Regions from separate parts of the Priestia sp. HNGD-A6 genome, predicted to be linked through region 2. Evidence: a T-box and tRNA genes for the amino acid it is inferred to sense, from the RefSeq annotation. Region 2 holds a T-box; the other holds one or more tRNA genes.
The links. A T-box is a leader RNA that pairs with one kind of tRNA and senses whether it is charged. The one in region 2 lies ahead of leuS (leucine--tRNA ligase), so its partner is inferred to be a tRNA-Leu.
Positions count from the first base shown of each region.

Region 1: it encodes a tRNA-Leu, which carries the amino acid that the T-box ahead of leuS (leucine--tRNA ligase) is inferred to sense. The anticodon was not compared.

Region 1 is NZ_CP138621.1:529,541-537,658, forward strand. Features, by position in the region: gene SCI76_RS02745 (Ger(x)C family spore germination protein) at 1-1,043, shown strand, start outside; gene SCI76_RS02750 (GerAB/ArcD/ProY family transporter) at 1,064-2,164, shown strand; gene SCI76_RS02755 (Na+/H+ antiporter NhaC family protein) at 2,363-3,763, opposite strand; tRNA gene SCI76_RS02760 (tRNA-Gly) at 3,979-4,050, opposite strand; tRNA gene SCI76_RS02765 (tRNA-Leu) at 4,071-4,152, opposite strand; tRNA gene SCI76_RS02770 (tRNA-Trp) at 4,179-4,252, opposite strand; gene SCI76_RS02775 (phospholipase D family protein) at 4,493-5,887, opposite strand; gene SCI76_RS02780 (hypothetical protein) at 6,254-6,523, opposite strand; gene SCI76_RS02785 (hypothetical protein) at 6,820-7,005, shown strand; gene SCI76_RS02790 (endospore germination permease) at 7,028-8,118, shown strand, end outside.
Region 2 is NZ_CP138621.1:3,182,464-3,190,581, reverse strand. Features, by position in the region: gene SCI76_RS16295 (rhodanese-like domain-containing protein) at 192-503, opposite strand; gene leuS (leucine--tRNA ligase) at 743-3,157, opposite strand; T-box leader at 3,222-3,440, opposite strand; gene SCI76_RS16285 (GntP family permease) at 3,852-5,174, opposite strand; gene SCI76_RS16280 (MFS transporter) at 5,331-6,518, opposite strand; gene SCI76_RS16275 (hypothetical protein) at 6,677-6,832, opposite strand; gene SCI76_RS16270 (YtzC family protein) at 6,845-7,108, opposite strand; gene SCI76_RS16265 (TIGR01212 family radical SAM protein) at 7,278-8,118, shown strand, end outside.

The sequences.
Region 1 (8,118 bases), 2.5 Mb from region 2:
TACAAGGGGGCGGCGGTACCCAAAGTCCGCCTGTTACGATCTATTCTGCTTCTGGCGATAATTTAGTTGAAGCAAGCAGACGCGCTTCAGCTAGAATTTCCCGAAGACTTTATTATGCCCATACCAACTTAGTCGTGATCGGAGAAAAACTAGCGCGTGAAGAAGGAATTAACATTCTTATTGATTCTATTGATCGCGATCCTGAGTTTCGAATTACGACTTCCCTAGTCATCGCAAACCAGTCAAGTGCTGCTGATTTGGTAAAAGCACTAACGCCTGTCGATAAAATTCCAGCAAACAAAATTATGAAAACGCTGGAGTTCACTCAAAGAAAATGGGGAGAAAATCTAAAGGTTTCCTTTCAAGAAGTGATGAGGTCTCTCGAATCTCCCGGAGGAGAAGCACTAGTCTCGGGTTTTCGTTTAGTTGGAAATCCTCAACAAGCAGAAAAATTAGATAACCTCCAGCAAAGCGCACCAGAAGCTACCCTTCGTGCTTCTGGCATTGCTGTTTTTAAAAATGGAAAGTTAATCGACTGGTTGTACAATAGTCCAGCCAGAGGCAGCGTTTGGATTCTTGATAAAATACAAGGAACGGATATTAATATAGATTGGAAAGGAAAAAAAGAAGCGCTTGCCTATCAAACAGTTCGTCAAAAAACGGATGTATCTGTAAAAATGAAAAAAGGAAAACCTTACGTGTCCGTTCACACTCGCGTAGAAGGCGATCTTGGAGAAGTGGAGGTCCCTGTTGATACACGTCAACCTGCCGTAATCAAAAAAATGGAAAAAGCTGCAGGTAAAGAAATAAAAAAAGAATTACAAACAGCTATTAAACAAGCTCAGACAGACAAAGTTGACATCTTTGGGTTTGGAGAAGCACTGGAACGCACGCGCCCCAATCAGTGGGAAAAATTCAAATCAGAATGGGATGACGTTTATTTTCCAAAATTAGATGTAGACGTTACAGTAGAAGCTTACATTCGCCGAACGGGTCTGCGCAATAAATCGTTTCTCTCTAGCGTAAAAGAAAAACAACAATGAGGTAAGGAGGTTCTGGCTATATGGAAAAAGCAAAAATCAGCGCCACTCAATTATTCATTCTCATGGTATTATTCGAACTGGGAAGCGCTTTATTAGTTCCTCTTGCAATGAGAGCGAAGCAAGATGCATGGCTAGCTATTTTAATTGGAATGCTGTGCAGTTTTTTTTTCTTCTTAGTCTATCATAAGCTCTATTCCTACTATCCGGACCTCCTCCCTACAGAATACATGCAGAAAATTTTAGGTAAGGCACTGGGAACACTTCTTGCATTCGTATATATTGTCTATTTTTTATACGATGCATCACGAGTTCTAAGAGATTTCGGAGAAATGCTTCTTACTTTTGCTTATCCGGATACGCCTTTATTTATTGCCAATGCCTTATTGATGCTGGTCATTATCTATATAACCCGAAAAGGAATTGAAGCGATAGCGAGATCAGGAGAGCTTCTGTTTATTTTTATGTATTTTCTAGCTATTGCAGGCTTCATCTTAATTATTAGCTCAGGATTAGTTGATTTTAAGAACTTGCAGCCGGTATTAAAAGAAGGAATACTTCCTGTTGCCAAAGTTGCTTTGACCGAAACGCTATATTTTCCTTTCACAGAAGCTATTGTATTTACTATGCTTCTTCCTTACTTAAGCAACCCCAAAAAAGCAAGTGTGACCATGCTATGCGCAACGGGATTAAGCGGAATTAATCTAATTATTACGATGATTATTAACATTAGCGTGCTTGGAGTTGATCTGACGACAAGGTCACAGTTTCCTCTTCTTAGTACTGTCCAAACGATCCAAGTAGCTGATTTTTTAGAGCGTCTAGATGTATTTTTTATGTTCGCTATGGTGATTGGGATTTATTTCAAAGTTAGCATCTTGTTTTATGCTTCTATAATAGGTACAGCTACTTTATTTAAAATTAAATCTCCTTCACGTCTAGCGTATCCTTTAGGCATCATTGTGTTGTTTTTGTCGATTACAATCGCTAGTAATTTTCAAGAACACCTTTATGAAGGATTACACGTAGCGAGATTTCTTTTGCATATGCCGCTATTTTCTATCATACCCCTACTGCTTCTGATTATCGCCTTTTTGAAGAATAGGAAGAAGCAGCACAGATAGTGTATCTCTACTAAATAGAAAAAATGACGTTAAAATTATTGAGGTGATGTGCGTGTATATATGGTTTTATGATCATTTTGTTAATACCATCTTATTTCCGCTTACTTGTATCATGCTAGTGTGCCTGTCATTAGGACTGTATGCATACTTTAAATTAAAAAAAATGAAAAATTGATACTAGACGGCTATTTTTCTCATTCAAAATAAGAAAGATACAACAAGATAGAAAGCAACTGTTATTCCCGCTGCAATTAAAGCTGGCTTTAATTTATACTTGGCATATTCAATAACAGATAAATCTAATATTTTGGCGATGGTATTCGTATCGTCGCTTAAAGGTGAAGAAAACGCTCCAAAGGAACCGCTCGCAAACACCGCACCGATAATTAACGGCAAAGAAAGATCTGCAGAACTTGCAAGCGATACGCCAAGCGGCATTAAAATCCCCCACGTGCCCCAAGCAGATCCGATAAAGTAAGAAATAGCGGCTCCAAAGATAAACATGAACGGAGTGACAAACATTTGAGGAATCCACTTAGAATGTGCCGTCACGAAATTTGAAAAACCTAAGTCTTCTGTAACAGCGGATAATCCCCATACTACCGATAACAACAAAATAACGGACATCAAGTCATTGCCTCCTGTGATAAAACCATTAAGCAAATTCTGTAATGTAAAGCGCTGAAACAAGAAAAAAATGAGCGTAATTAACGTAGTCATAATTAAAGCTACTACCATCGCTTCTAACACGTCTGCTTTAATAAATGCTTCAAAAAAGGTGTGACTCTTACGATGTCCACTCCACCATGTTAAAAGTAAGGTAAGTGAAATCACAACAAGTAAAGGTACTAACAAATTCCAAGGCTTAGAAGGCAAATCCTTCGAGACGCAAGGATGACAATCATGCCAATCTTTTTCGTCTTCTTCCTCGAGCTTCATAGGAGCTGTAGACGTTGAATGATGAAAAAAGCTGAAATAAATCCCTACTAAAATAATCACAATCGAAAAGAAATTATAAGGAATGCTTTGAATAAACAAAGAATAAGCGTCTTGTTTTATGCCTTGATGATCAATTGCCATTTGAATGATTGAGACCATATATCCTACAAATGCCGTTGCCACGGGAATTAAGACGATAACGGGAGTAGCAGTTGTTTCAATAACAAACCCTAGCTCTGCTGTCGTCATTTTCACTTTTTTCAGCAGCGCTCTCATAATGGGCGCGATCGTCACAAAACGAAAGGTGGGAGCACTGAATGTTCCAATGGTTGAAACATAGGTTAAAATAAGAGCTTTTTTTCTTGTATCAATTCTTTCTGCAGCTGTTTCCACAAAACCTTTAACTCCTCCAGCCATCTTAATCATTCCGATAAGCCCTGAAAACGCGTATAAAAAGACAACGATTTCTATATTACTTTTATTTCTAAGAGCTTGTACAACGTAGTGAAGTAACTTTTCAACACCTCCGACAATCGAATGATCAATCAAATAAGCGCCTACTAATAAGCCTAAAAACAAACCTGGCAGCACTTGTTTGGTGAAAATAGCTATTGGAATAACAATTAAAAACGGTATAATTGAAAACCAACTAGATTCCATAGGACTCTCCCCTATCTTAAAAACCATATTAGACGTCTTCACGTATCGTTCATTAGCTTTTAATGTAACCCCAATAATATGTGTATATTCACGAAAACGATACGTATAAGCAGCACTGATTGAATAAACTATTTCTAATTAAAAACAGCATAGTAAAAATCTTTATTTCTACAACAAAAAAAGCAGTTTGCACATGCAAACTGCTTTTGAAAAGAAGCGGAAGACGAGGTTCGAACTCGCGACCCCCACCTTGGCAAGGTGGTGTTCTACCACTGAACTACTTCCGCGCAATATATAAAAGTAAAGATGCGGGTGAAGGGACTTGAACCCCCACGTCATAAGACACTAGATCCTAAGTCTAGCGCGTCTGCCAATTCCGCCACACCCGCGTGTGAATCGAAAAATAACTCCAAAATGGCAGGGGCAGTAGGAATCGAACCCACACTGACGGTTTTGGAGACCGTAGTTCTACCTTTAAACTATGCCCCTAGAAATGACTTCTTCAAAAGAACCTCGTTTATTGACGACGCTATATTATAATAAAACATATATGGAATTTCGTCAATAGGCCTTTTTATGAATCATGACTAGTACTGGCGACTTCAAAAAAAACTGTGAGGCATATCACAGCTTTTCACACTTTCCACCGCCAGTTGCAGCACCTTTTACCCTCTACCATTTATTTTTAGAAGCTTTCTGTAAAAGCCCTTTTTTAGGCAAAGTGCAGAACTATACAAAATGTCTCCAAAATCGCGTGAAGACTGAAAGAATATGGAGGAGTGCAGATTTTACAGGAGGCACGTTTTTTTGAGAATCCGTATTAAAATCCACAGGTTCCCCCTCATTTCCCACAAGCGTACTGTGAGAAATTTTAGTTTCAATAGCCCCTGTTAGCTCGGCTGCAAATTCTTCACTATCTATCATAACCATCGATTCAGTATTTAAAAATACAGAACGTGAATCTAAGTTAAAAGAACCAACTGCACTCAAACGCTGGTCGTAAACAACGGATTTCCCGTGAATGGAATAAGGCTGTTGATATTCATAAAGCTTTGAAGCCGCTTTCATGACGCGATTTTTCACTCCTAAGTATGCAGAAAAAGCCATAGCATTCGGAGTGGACGTAATAGAATTCGTTAAAATAATTCTTCGCACTTTAGATTTTACTGACTTATCTATATACTGTTCCATCTCTTTTGTTGGTACAATATAAGGACTTTGAACGACAATGGATTTTTCAGCTTGCTCGGAAAGCTTAATAAACGTTTTCCATATAAAAGGGCTTTTATTCATTCTTTGAATAGGGTTTGTAATAAAAGAAACCTTTCTTGTAGGCATCGTTGATTCTCTCCATACAATATAAGGATGGACAAAGGGTTCGTTTGCTTTTTTGGCCTCTTCGTATTGATCTATTAACAATTTCTTTCCTGAAAGGCCACGAAATTGTTTAGTTTTCTTGAGCTTTGGAAAAGCTTTGCCCGTATACGGGTGGTTCCATAATTTCTCTACATACTTCTCCATTGAAAGAATGACACTATTACTTTCTTGCTTTGTATTATAAATCAGCACATCACGGTCATAGACAAAATTTTTATCCGGTTGACTGGCCAAGTATTTATCTCCAATATTTCGTCCTCCACTAATACCTAATTGGCCATCGACTACTATTATTTTGTCGTGAAGACGGTTATGCCATGTCCAAGGTTTAAGAATAGTAAAGGGCTCATAGTACTTTAATTCAATATTATTGTGGAAAGCTAGAGCATAAAGAACATTTTTTCTCTTGCCTTTTAGCCCATGAGAGATCCCGTCTAACAGCACTCGAATACGTATACCTCGGTCCGCAGCTTCGAATAAAGCACCCATAAGTAAATCCGACGAACGACCTTTGCCGATGGAAAAGTACGCAATATCGATTGTATGCCTCGCTTCTTGAATCATCTGCATCCGAACAAGCCCTGAAAAATAACCGTTTTCCAAAAGCATAACGCGGTCTGTGGATTCTTTCTTTCCGTAAAAATTCTCAGTATTCATTACTTTTAAGTCTTTTCCCTTGTGCAAAGGGACATAAAACAGTACCACTGCAGTTACGAATACATATATGAAGTACAATACGACAATCATTATTAGTATATTTATTAGCATGTTTCCTGTCACAATCCCTTTCCATTCTCATCGTTCTGTTTTTATTAGGATTCTTACTTTTTTAACTTCTATACCTTTTAAAATAAGAATGGAACGATGGATTATTTGTTACACTACTGTTGACTTCCGTGCAAGCCTTCGCTTCCGCTCCTGCCGGGTCTCACCTATTCTGTTTTCCCTATAGGAGTCTTCGCCTTGCCCTCCAAACAACCGCTAGAAGCCATTATATACACGAAACCTACATTCACTCTGCCAATAAAAAAAGCAGAAGTTCATTATCTTCTGCTTTTGCAATTTATACTCTATTATGAACCTGCTGTAAGTCTAAGTAAAACAGCTACTCTTTTATTGATTAAGGTCGTTTTCCATATCTTTTATGTCTTGCTGAAACTCAGTTAAACGCTGACGCTGTGTTTCAGAAGCATTTTCAAGCGCATTCTCAATTTGCTGAGAGGCTTCGTTCACTTCACCTATCGCTTGCTTCGCTTCATGTCCATACGATGCATCATTTTTAGCTTCATTTGCCTGTTCATATGCATCTACTGCTTCTTTATGCCCCTGCTGTGCTGCTTGAAATGATTGTTGTTTATCTTTGTTATATGGGAATTTTTTCATCATAGTGCTCCTTTCTATTTGTTCACTCTATAGTGTGGCATTTTTCCACTTATTCATACGACGTTTCAATAGCTTGAAGCTGCGTAAATATTTTGCATAACGAATTCCTTTATTATTTAAGAGCATCCAATGATATCTTTTATCCCTTGAAATACTTTCTATATTTTACATAAATGTATAATCACTTTCTTTAGCGGACATCATACGAATAGCTTATTTGAACGTCAAAATATATTGGGGTTGACTGCATGCACTTGTTTCTTTCCTTTTTGATCATTTGTGCAGGGATTATATGGATGGAAATAAAAAGATTACCTCAACCCTCTTATAAAAAGGAACGGAAAATTTTTATTTTATTCATGACAATCAGTATGATGATCGCTCTTGCAAAAATCTTTCGACTGCCTCTACCGAACCCTTCTGATTGGGTAGAAGCAATGTTTCAGCCTTTAAGTCACTTATTATTCCGTTGGATCACTTAATTCGTGTATATGGCAAAAGGATGTGCTCATTTTGCTTAATGAAATCAATATTTCGGCTACTCAATTTCGCAAGCTAGTAACTTTATATAGCATCGGGAGCACAATTATTGTTGTGCCTGCCGCTATTACAGCTGATGCTCATCAAGACGCCTGGATTGCAGCACTTTTCGGTGTAGCATCAGGAATTGGCTTAGTTTTGCTTTTTACCTCACTAGGAAAAATGTTTCCAACGCTTACGCTGATGGAAATGAACGAAAAAATTTTAGGAAAACTGTTTGGAAAGATTGTTTCTGCTGTTTTTGTATTATCCAATTTATTTATCAGCAGTCAAGTTCTTTACTATGTAGGGAATTTTCTCACTACACAAATTCTTCCCTACACGCCGCTTACAGCCATCCACATTGCATTTATGGGTGTGGTTATCGTAGGAGTACGCCTAGGAATAGAAGTTATTGCACGAAGTGCCGAGATTTTATTTCCTTGGTTTGTCGGATTATTCGGACTTCTGATTTTGTCTATGATTCCGCAAATTAAAATAGAGCATATTCAGCCTGTGCTTGAAATACATCCAAAAGCTTTTATTCGTGCTGTTTTAACGTTTTTAAGCATGAGTTCTTTGACTTATACCATTCTTCTTATGATTTTTCCTTCTCATACACCAGACACAAAAAAGTCCACTCAATCTTTTTATATAGGGAATATAGCCGGTGGGCTAGTGATGGTGACGTTAATCTTACTCGGAATTTTAGTACTTAGTCCTTATTACTCCCAAATCACCATGTTTCCAAGCTATGAATTAGGAAGAAGAATTGATGTAGGAAACTTTCTTCAAGGAATTGAAGTAGTCATTGCTATTTTGTGGTTTATTACTCTCTTTTTTAAGCTTTGCATTTACTTTTACGCTACTCTTTTGGGGTTTGCCAATGTATTTCATATAAAGGACTACAAGCTATTTTCTTTTCCAGTCGCACTCATCATGATTACACTTTCCCTTATTGTGTATCCAAGCGTTTCTTATCAAAAAGATTGGGATACAAAAACGTGGATTCCCTACAGCTTAGTTGTAGGCATCTTATATCCGCTTTTCCTTTTAATTGCAGGATTTATTCAAAA
Region 2 (8,118 bases):
AAATTTGTTTCAATCAGAATGGACTGCTTCTCTCAATGATGGCTTTCGTACTGATTTTCAACTTCTTCCTACCTCTATTTTTATGAAGACTTTTATAGATTTAGTCATCATTTGTTTTGCTACTATCATTTTAGTCGAATGGTAGAAGTTTCATTCCAAAAGAAAAAAGCGCCTGTCAAAGGCGCTTTTTCTTATTTATTAACCGTTTTTCCTTCCCACTCTAACATACCGCCAACCATATTTGTTACTTTATAACCTTGTTCTTGAAGGTAGTAACATACGTTTTCACTGCGGCGTCCAGAACGGCAAATGAAAATATATTCTTTTTCTTTATCGAAATAATCCACATTAGTTGGAATATCATTCATACGAATGTGTTTAGCAGTTGGAATCATTCCTTCTGCTACTTCCTCATCTTCGCGAACATCAACTAAATGAAGCTCTTCTCCATTTTCAACGCGTTTTTGAAGCTCTTCAGGCGTAATCACTTTTACTTCTTCCATCTTCGTCATTCCTCTCTATTCTTTCATTCAGCTTGCTATCGCTATTGTAGCAAATTCAAATACCTTTATGCCACTAAATAAGAAAAGCTTAAGCAGCAGCCTACCTAAGCTTTTCCAATCGTAGTTAAAGGTTTAACTAAGGGCCTGATGTCAACCCCGAAAGGGGGACATCAGGCCCTTAGGTCTAGAACAGCCCCCCTGACTGCTCTTTAGTCAGGGGGGCTGTTCTACATCAATACTTAATTAGCTACGATGTTTACTAATTTACCAGGCACAGCAATCACTTTGCGTACTGTCTTACCTTCAATGAACTCTTGAACATCTTCATTAGCCATTGCAATATCTTGAAGCTCTTCACGAGATGCCTCAGCAGGTACGTTTAATTTTGCACGTACTTTACCGTTAATTTGAACGACAATTTCCACTTCATCATCTACAAGTTTCGCTTCATCAAACGCAGGCCAAGCTTCATATGAAATCGTATCTTCGTGGCCTAGTTTGCTCCATAATTCCTCAGTTGTATGAGGACAAATTGGTGCTAATAGCTTCACAAATCCTTCTACGTATTGCTTTGGCAGCACATCAACTTTGTATGCGTCGTTGATGAATACCATAAGTTGAGAGATACCTGTATTAAAACGAAGACCTTCGTAATCTTCCGTTACTTTTTTCACCGTTTGGTGATATACGCGTTCAAGTGTAGTATCATTGCTTTCTTGAACCTTGCTGCTTAATTCACCATTATCCTCGATAAGTAAACGCCATACACGATCTAAGAAACGGCGTGCACCATCAAGCCCTTTTGTTGACCAAGCAATGGATGCATCTAACGGTCCCATAAACATTTCGTAAAGGCGAAGCGTATCTGCACCGTGGCTTTCTACGATTTCGTCTGGGTTTACAACGTTACCTTTTGACTTACTCATTTTTTCATTGTTTTCTCCAAGAATCATACCTTGGTTAAACAGTTTTTGGAACGGCTCTTTTGTTGGAACTACGCCGATATCATATAAAAATTTATGCCAGAAACGAGCATACAATAGATGAAGAACAGCGTGTTCAGCTCCACCGATATAAATATCAACCGGCAACCATTCTTTTAATTTGTCTGCATCTGCTAATGCTTCGCTGTTCGCTGGATCAATGTAGCGTAAGTAATACCAGCAGCTGCCTGCCCATTGAGGCATTGTATTTGTTTCGCGGCGCCCTTTTTTGCCCGTTTCCGGATCTACAACGTTCACCCAGTCATCAATGTTTGCTAATGGAGATTCACCTGTACCTGACGGCTTGATTTCAGTTGTTTTTGGTAAAACAAGCGGAAGCTGATCTTCAGGAACTGCAGTTGTTGTGCCATCTTCCCAGTGAATAACAGGAATCGGTTCACCCCAGTAGCGCTGACGGCTGAATAACCAGTCACGCAGACGGTATGTTACTTGTTTTTCACCTTTTTCATTTGCTTGAAGCCACTGAATCATATTTGAAATTGCTTCTTCTTTGTCTAGACCATTTAAGAAGTCTGAATTAACGTGCTCGCCGTCGCCTGTATAAGCTTCTTTTGAAACGTCTCCACCCGCTACTACTTCTTTAATCGGCAGTTCAAATTTAACAGCAAACTCATAATCACGCTCATCATGAGCAGGAACAGCCATAATTGCACCTGTACCATAGCTCATTAGAACATAGTCAGCAATCCAAATTGGCATTCTCTCACCGTTTACAGGGTTAATTGCATAAGCACCTGTGAATACGCCCGTTTTGTCTTTAGCTAAGTCTGTACGCTCTAAATCGCTTTTGCTTTTAATTTGATCTAAATACGCTTCTACCGCTTCTTTTTGTTCGGCTGTCGTAATTTTATCCACAAACGGATGTTCAGGTGCTAAAACGGCATACGTTGCCCCAAACAGCGTATCAGGACGCGTTGTGAACACAGTAAATGTTTCGTCATATCCATCAATTGTGAAGTGAACGTGAGCTCCTTCAGAGCGGCCAATCCAGTTTCGCTGCATTTCTTTAATACTTTCTGGCCAATCAAGATCATCTAAATCTTCTAGTAAACGATCTGCATAAGCTGTGATTTTAAGCATCCACTGCTTCATTGGACGACGCTCAACCGGATGCCCACCGCGCTCACTTTTGCCATCTATAACTTCTTCGTTTGCAAGTACTGTTCCCAACGCAGGACACCAGTTAACAGCTACTTCATCCACATAAGCTAAGCCTTTTTTATATAGCTGTAAGAAAATCCACTGCGTCCATTTGTAGTAGTTAGGATCAGTCGTATTAATTTCACGCTCCCAATCGTAAGAGAAACCTAACGATTTGATTTGACGACGGAAATTATTAATGTTAAGTTCAGTGAACTCAGCCGGATCGTTTCCTGTATCTAATGCATACTGCTCAGCAGGTAGTCCGAATGCATCCCATCCCATTGGATGAAGTACATTGTATCCTTGCATACGCTTCATACGAGATAAAATGTCCGTTGCTGTATAACCTTCTGGATGCCCAACGTGTAAACCCGCCCCAGATGGATAAGGGAACATATCTAATGCGTAAAACTTACGCTTTCCTTCATCTTCTGTTGTTCTAAATGTTTTATTTTCTTCCCAAACTTTTTGCCATTTTTGTTCGATCTTTTCATGATTAAAAGCCATACATAATCCTCCTTGTACGCTCCAGCTGTATTTAATTAAACTAAAAAACCCCTCATCCCTCAAACAAAGGGACGAGAGGTTGAATAAACTTCCCGCGGTACCACCCAAATTAGCACAATTATGTACTCACTCATTTTCCTTAACGCGGATAGACGGTAAATGTTACTTTACTTCACATTTACAACTCCAAGGTGAGTTCATGAACGCCCGTTTGCTGACTCGCACCACCCGTCAGCTCTCTTAGCTCGCTTCGTTCACTACTATTCCTTATCATAGTTTTTACATCATACTACCTTGTATTGTAAATAATATGTTCGCAAACTGCAAGTTGTTCAACGGATTTTGTAAAAGTTTCTACACTGCCTCACTGCTTTGTTGCTAAATCCCCTCTTTCATTCTTATATATGAACAACTTCTCCCAAAAACATACATACAACGCCAAACAAAGAGATTTAGACATAATTAAGTTAATCCTATCTAAAGCTGAATAAATAGGATATCTGGACTCCTTGCTACAAAACTGTTCATTTCCGTGCAAGGCTTCATCTTGCGCTCCAATCAACAGCTTAAAGCAACTAAACACATAAAAGCCGAGTTCACCATAATAATGAAAAGATCCGAACGATTTATCGTTCGGATCTTCTTTCAGCTAAAATACTTTTGTCCCCGCCTCTACTTTCTTTAACAGCTATTATTAAATACCAAATCCAAAAGAAAACAGGATAATCGCAAGTACGAGACCAACAAGCGGCACAACTACCGTCATCGCTGCAACTGATCCATACGCATCTTTATGAGTTTCTCCGCAAATAGAATTAATTGTGGTGACGACATAACCATTATGAGGCAAGGAATCTAATACGCCAGAAGATATAGCTACTACACGATGGAGAGCTTCTGGATTTACACCAGCATCTAGATAGTGAGGGGCTAAAATTGGCAAAGCAATCGCCTGACCTCCTGAAGCCGAACCTGTCATCCCCGCGATAACACTCACCGCAATAGCTCCCCCTATCAACGGACTGCCTGGAATATGCGTCATGGCATCTACAGCCACTCCAAACGCGGGAACAGCCTTAGCAACCCCTCCAAAACCTACGACAGCAGCTGTATTCCCAATTGCAATTAGCGCTCCAAGCGTCCCTTCTGATGCTGCATTCCAAAATCCTTTAAAGTGTTTTCGGTTCACAATGTATGTGACAATGATACCGCTTAAAAGTGCGACAATCAACGCAGATTGCTGAAGCGGCTTATGAAGTGCAAAAGAAATAATGAGCACGACCACAAGCGGAAGCAAACTTAATAACGGATTAGGAAGAGACTGATTTTCCGTTACTGCTGGATCTTTCTCGCGTGATATAAAACGCTCTCCATTTTTAACTGCTTTTGAAATTAAGCGCTTTAACCACCAGTAGCCGAATACAGCCATCACTACCGCTACAACTAAACTAACTTCCCATCCTGCATACGGACTAGTCTTTAAATATTCAATTGGAATCCAGTTTTGGATTTCAGGCGATCCAGCCGAGGTCATCGTAAACGTAACGGAACCGAATGCTAAAGCAGCAGGGATAAACCGCCTCGGCAAATCAGCTTGTTTGAATAAGCTTAAAGCCATTGGATAGACAGAGAATGCTACTACAAACAGACTGACTCCTCCATATGTTAAGACCGCACAGGCAAGTACAATCGCCAACACTGCTCTTTTCATTCCTAGTTTACTGACAATCCAGCGAGAAACACTATCAGCGGCCCCGCTGTCTTCCATCACTTTTCCAAAAACGGCCCCCAATAGAAACATTAAATACCAAGAAGCAATAAATCCTGTGAAACCAGACATATAATTCCCAACAAAATTTGCTTCTCCTTCTTTCACCAGCTGTGGAAATAAAGGCATTCCGCTTGTTAACGCAACAACTAAAGCACTAAGCGGACCTGCTATAAATAAATTCATGCCTCTCATCGTTAATACAATGAGCAGCAATAATCCTCCAATTAATCCAATCATACTAAGCATATTCTAGCCCCCAAGAAGTCATATAATTAGAAAACGCTTACATTTTTACAGGTATATACTCCTTTCTTTGCTTGTCACGACCCTTACTATATTATTAAAGGAATACTGAAGACATTCCTACGTTTATTGAACAGTCAAAAATAAAACCACCTCTATTTATTTAGAGATGGTTAGTGAACGCTGACGTTTTTCTTTTAATTTATAATCGTATATCCATGTTGTACACATGCTAAATAACAATAGTGCAATTAATAAATAGCACAGGGTAGACATATTAAACGCATCGAAAATAACGCCTCCAAAGAGAGGGCCAATCATTTTACCTGCAGTAGCCATACTGTTGACTACGCCTTGATAAAACCCTTCTTTTCCTGATGGAGCTAACTGACTTGCGACAGCTGGAATTGCTGGCCAAACAAACATTTCTCCAACTGTTAACACAATCATTGCTGTTAAGAACTGCGAAAATGTTGTGGCATTCACCACGATGATGAAAGAAGCCACAAAAATAACCGTTCCAATTAGAACCTGTACTTTTAATGTCTTTGCTACTTTTTGAATGATAGGCACAATCAAAGGCTGACCGACTACAATTAAAATGCCGTTAATCGTCCAAAGCAAACTGTAGCTAGAAAGAGGTATATTCAACTCACGCGTATGCGTAGCAATCGTTGTTTGCCACTGAACATACGCGACCCAGCATAATACGTATCCTGTACATAAAATAAGAAGGGCCGTCAGTTTCGTTTTGTGCTGAATACTACCGGCTTCATTAAGGACATTCGTTTGCCCAACTGTAACCGAAATATGACGGTATGAAAAAATAGCAATAAGAAGAAAAATAACGTATAAAATTGTATTAGCTAAGAAAATATACGTAAATGAATAGGATGCTACAACGCCCCCTACCGCTGCGCCAATAGCCACTCCTGCATTTTGAGCAACGTACATCGCATTAAATGCTTTTCTTCCGCCTTGTGGCCAGACTGAGCCTGCCATTGCATACATAGATGGAAACACAATACCAGATCCAAACCCTACAATAACCAAGAGAACAACATATGTAGGCCAACCATGGAAAAACACCAGTCCCACTAATGCAACAAGGGTAATAATAATTCCTGATAAAATGGATTTATATCCTCCAATTTTGTCAAAAAGCGTTCCCCCTAGTAAATTACCCACTACGCTTGCAGCAGAGTTCAGCATAAGAACCACTCCTGCAACGGATAACGACTTTCCTAAATGTTCATTTATATAAATTGTATTGAGAGGCCATAAAAACGAAGCTCCCGTTACGTTTACAAGCATACCAATAATCAAAAACCAAAGTGACTTGGGCATTGATCTCCCCCCTATCTATTCGAATGCCAACGTACATTCTAGTCTTTTCTTAAAGGGTTCGCAATGCTTTTACATATAGACAATTTATTTGAAATTCGCTGACTATTTAAAAAGGTGATTTCACATGACAATATCATGCAAAATCACCTTTTTACCGCTTATTTTTGCTTCGAACGAACCGGCTGGGCACGCTTGCTGTTCCGTGCTTTTAATTCTTTTACAGGATCAAAATCTTTTCCTAGCTCAATATCATTGCTGTTGATCCCGTTTTTTGTTTTTTGTTCCGGGTTATTTTGATTTGAACGAGTTGCCATAAAATCCTCTCCTTAATGCTGAGTTGTAATCAATTTATTTTGCAGCTGCTGAACTTGCAGGCGCATGCGATATAGCTGCTCTCTTTGCTGTGCATTTGCACTGTGAGAAAACTCTTCAATTTCTTTATAAGCATTTTCTAATTTTTCCTGTGCTTTTGTATATTCAGTGTCATTGTAATGTTCTTGTTTCATGCCTTCCTGTAACTGACCTTGTCCAAAGCGAATAGCATCTTCACACTGCTGCATAAGTTGATCCACTGCTTGACGAGTTGTCATTGTCTATTCCTCCTATTCGTTCATTTCTGTCTTATTTTGCGCAACTTTACTCCCCTTTACGACAAGAAGAACCTGTTAAATATAAGCATCCTTAAATTTGTTTGGCACTTTTTCACGTTTTTGATACAATTTGTTGATGTATATTGCATGTAAAAAGGAGGTTGCTGATTTGAATCAGACAAACCCATTTCCGTATAAATCTGAAAACAAACGTTATCATACCTGGAATTACCACTTACGTAACCACTTTGGCCATAAGGTATTTAAAGTAGCCTTAGATGGAGGATTTGATTGTCCAAACAGAGACGGCACGGTAGCTCACGGCGGCTGTACGTTTTGCAGCGCTGCCGGTTCAGGAGATTTCGCTGGAAACAGAGCGGATGATCTTGTGACACAATTTAACGAAATCCGTGAAAAAATGCATCATAAATGGAAAGACGGAAAATACGTTGCTTACTTTCAAGCATTCACTAACACTCACGCTCCTGTTGAGGAGCTTCGTGAAAAATATGAAGCGGTCTTAAAGCTTCCCGGAGTTGTTGGGCTTTCTATCGCCACGCGCCCTGACTGTCTCCCCGACGATGTGGTGGAGTACTTGGCTGAATTAAATGAACGAACTTATCTATGGGTAGAACTTGGACTGCAAACTGTTCATGAACGAACTTCACTGCTTATCAACCGGGCACACGATCACCAATGCTATGTAGATGGTGTAGCAAAGCTTCGAAAACACGGTATTCGCGTTTGTTCTCACATCATTAATGGTTTGCCTTTAGAAACACCTGAGATGATGATGGAAACGGTACGGGCAGTAGCAAAATTAGACGTTCAAGGAATTAAGATTCATCTGCTTCATTTACTAAAAGGAACTCCTATGGTCAAACAGTATGAAAAGGGCCTTGTTGAATTTCTTTCATTTGAAGAATATGTAAAGCTTGTATGCGATCAGCTCGAAGTAATCCCTTCTGAGATGATTGTTCATCGTATTACCGGTGATGGACCGATAGACC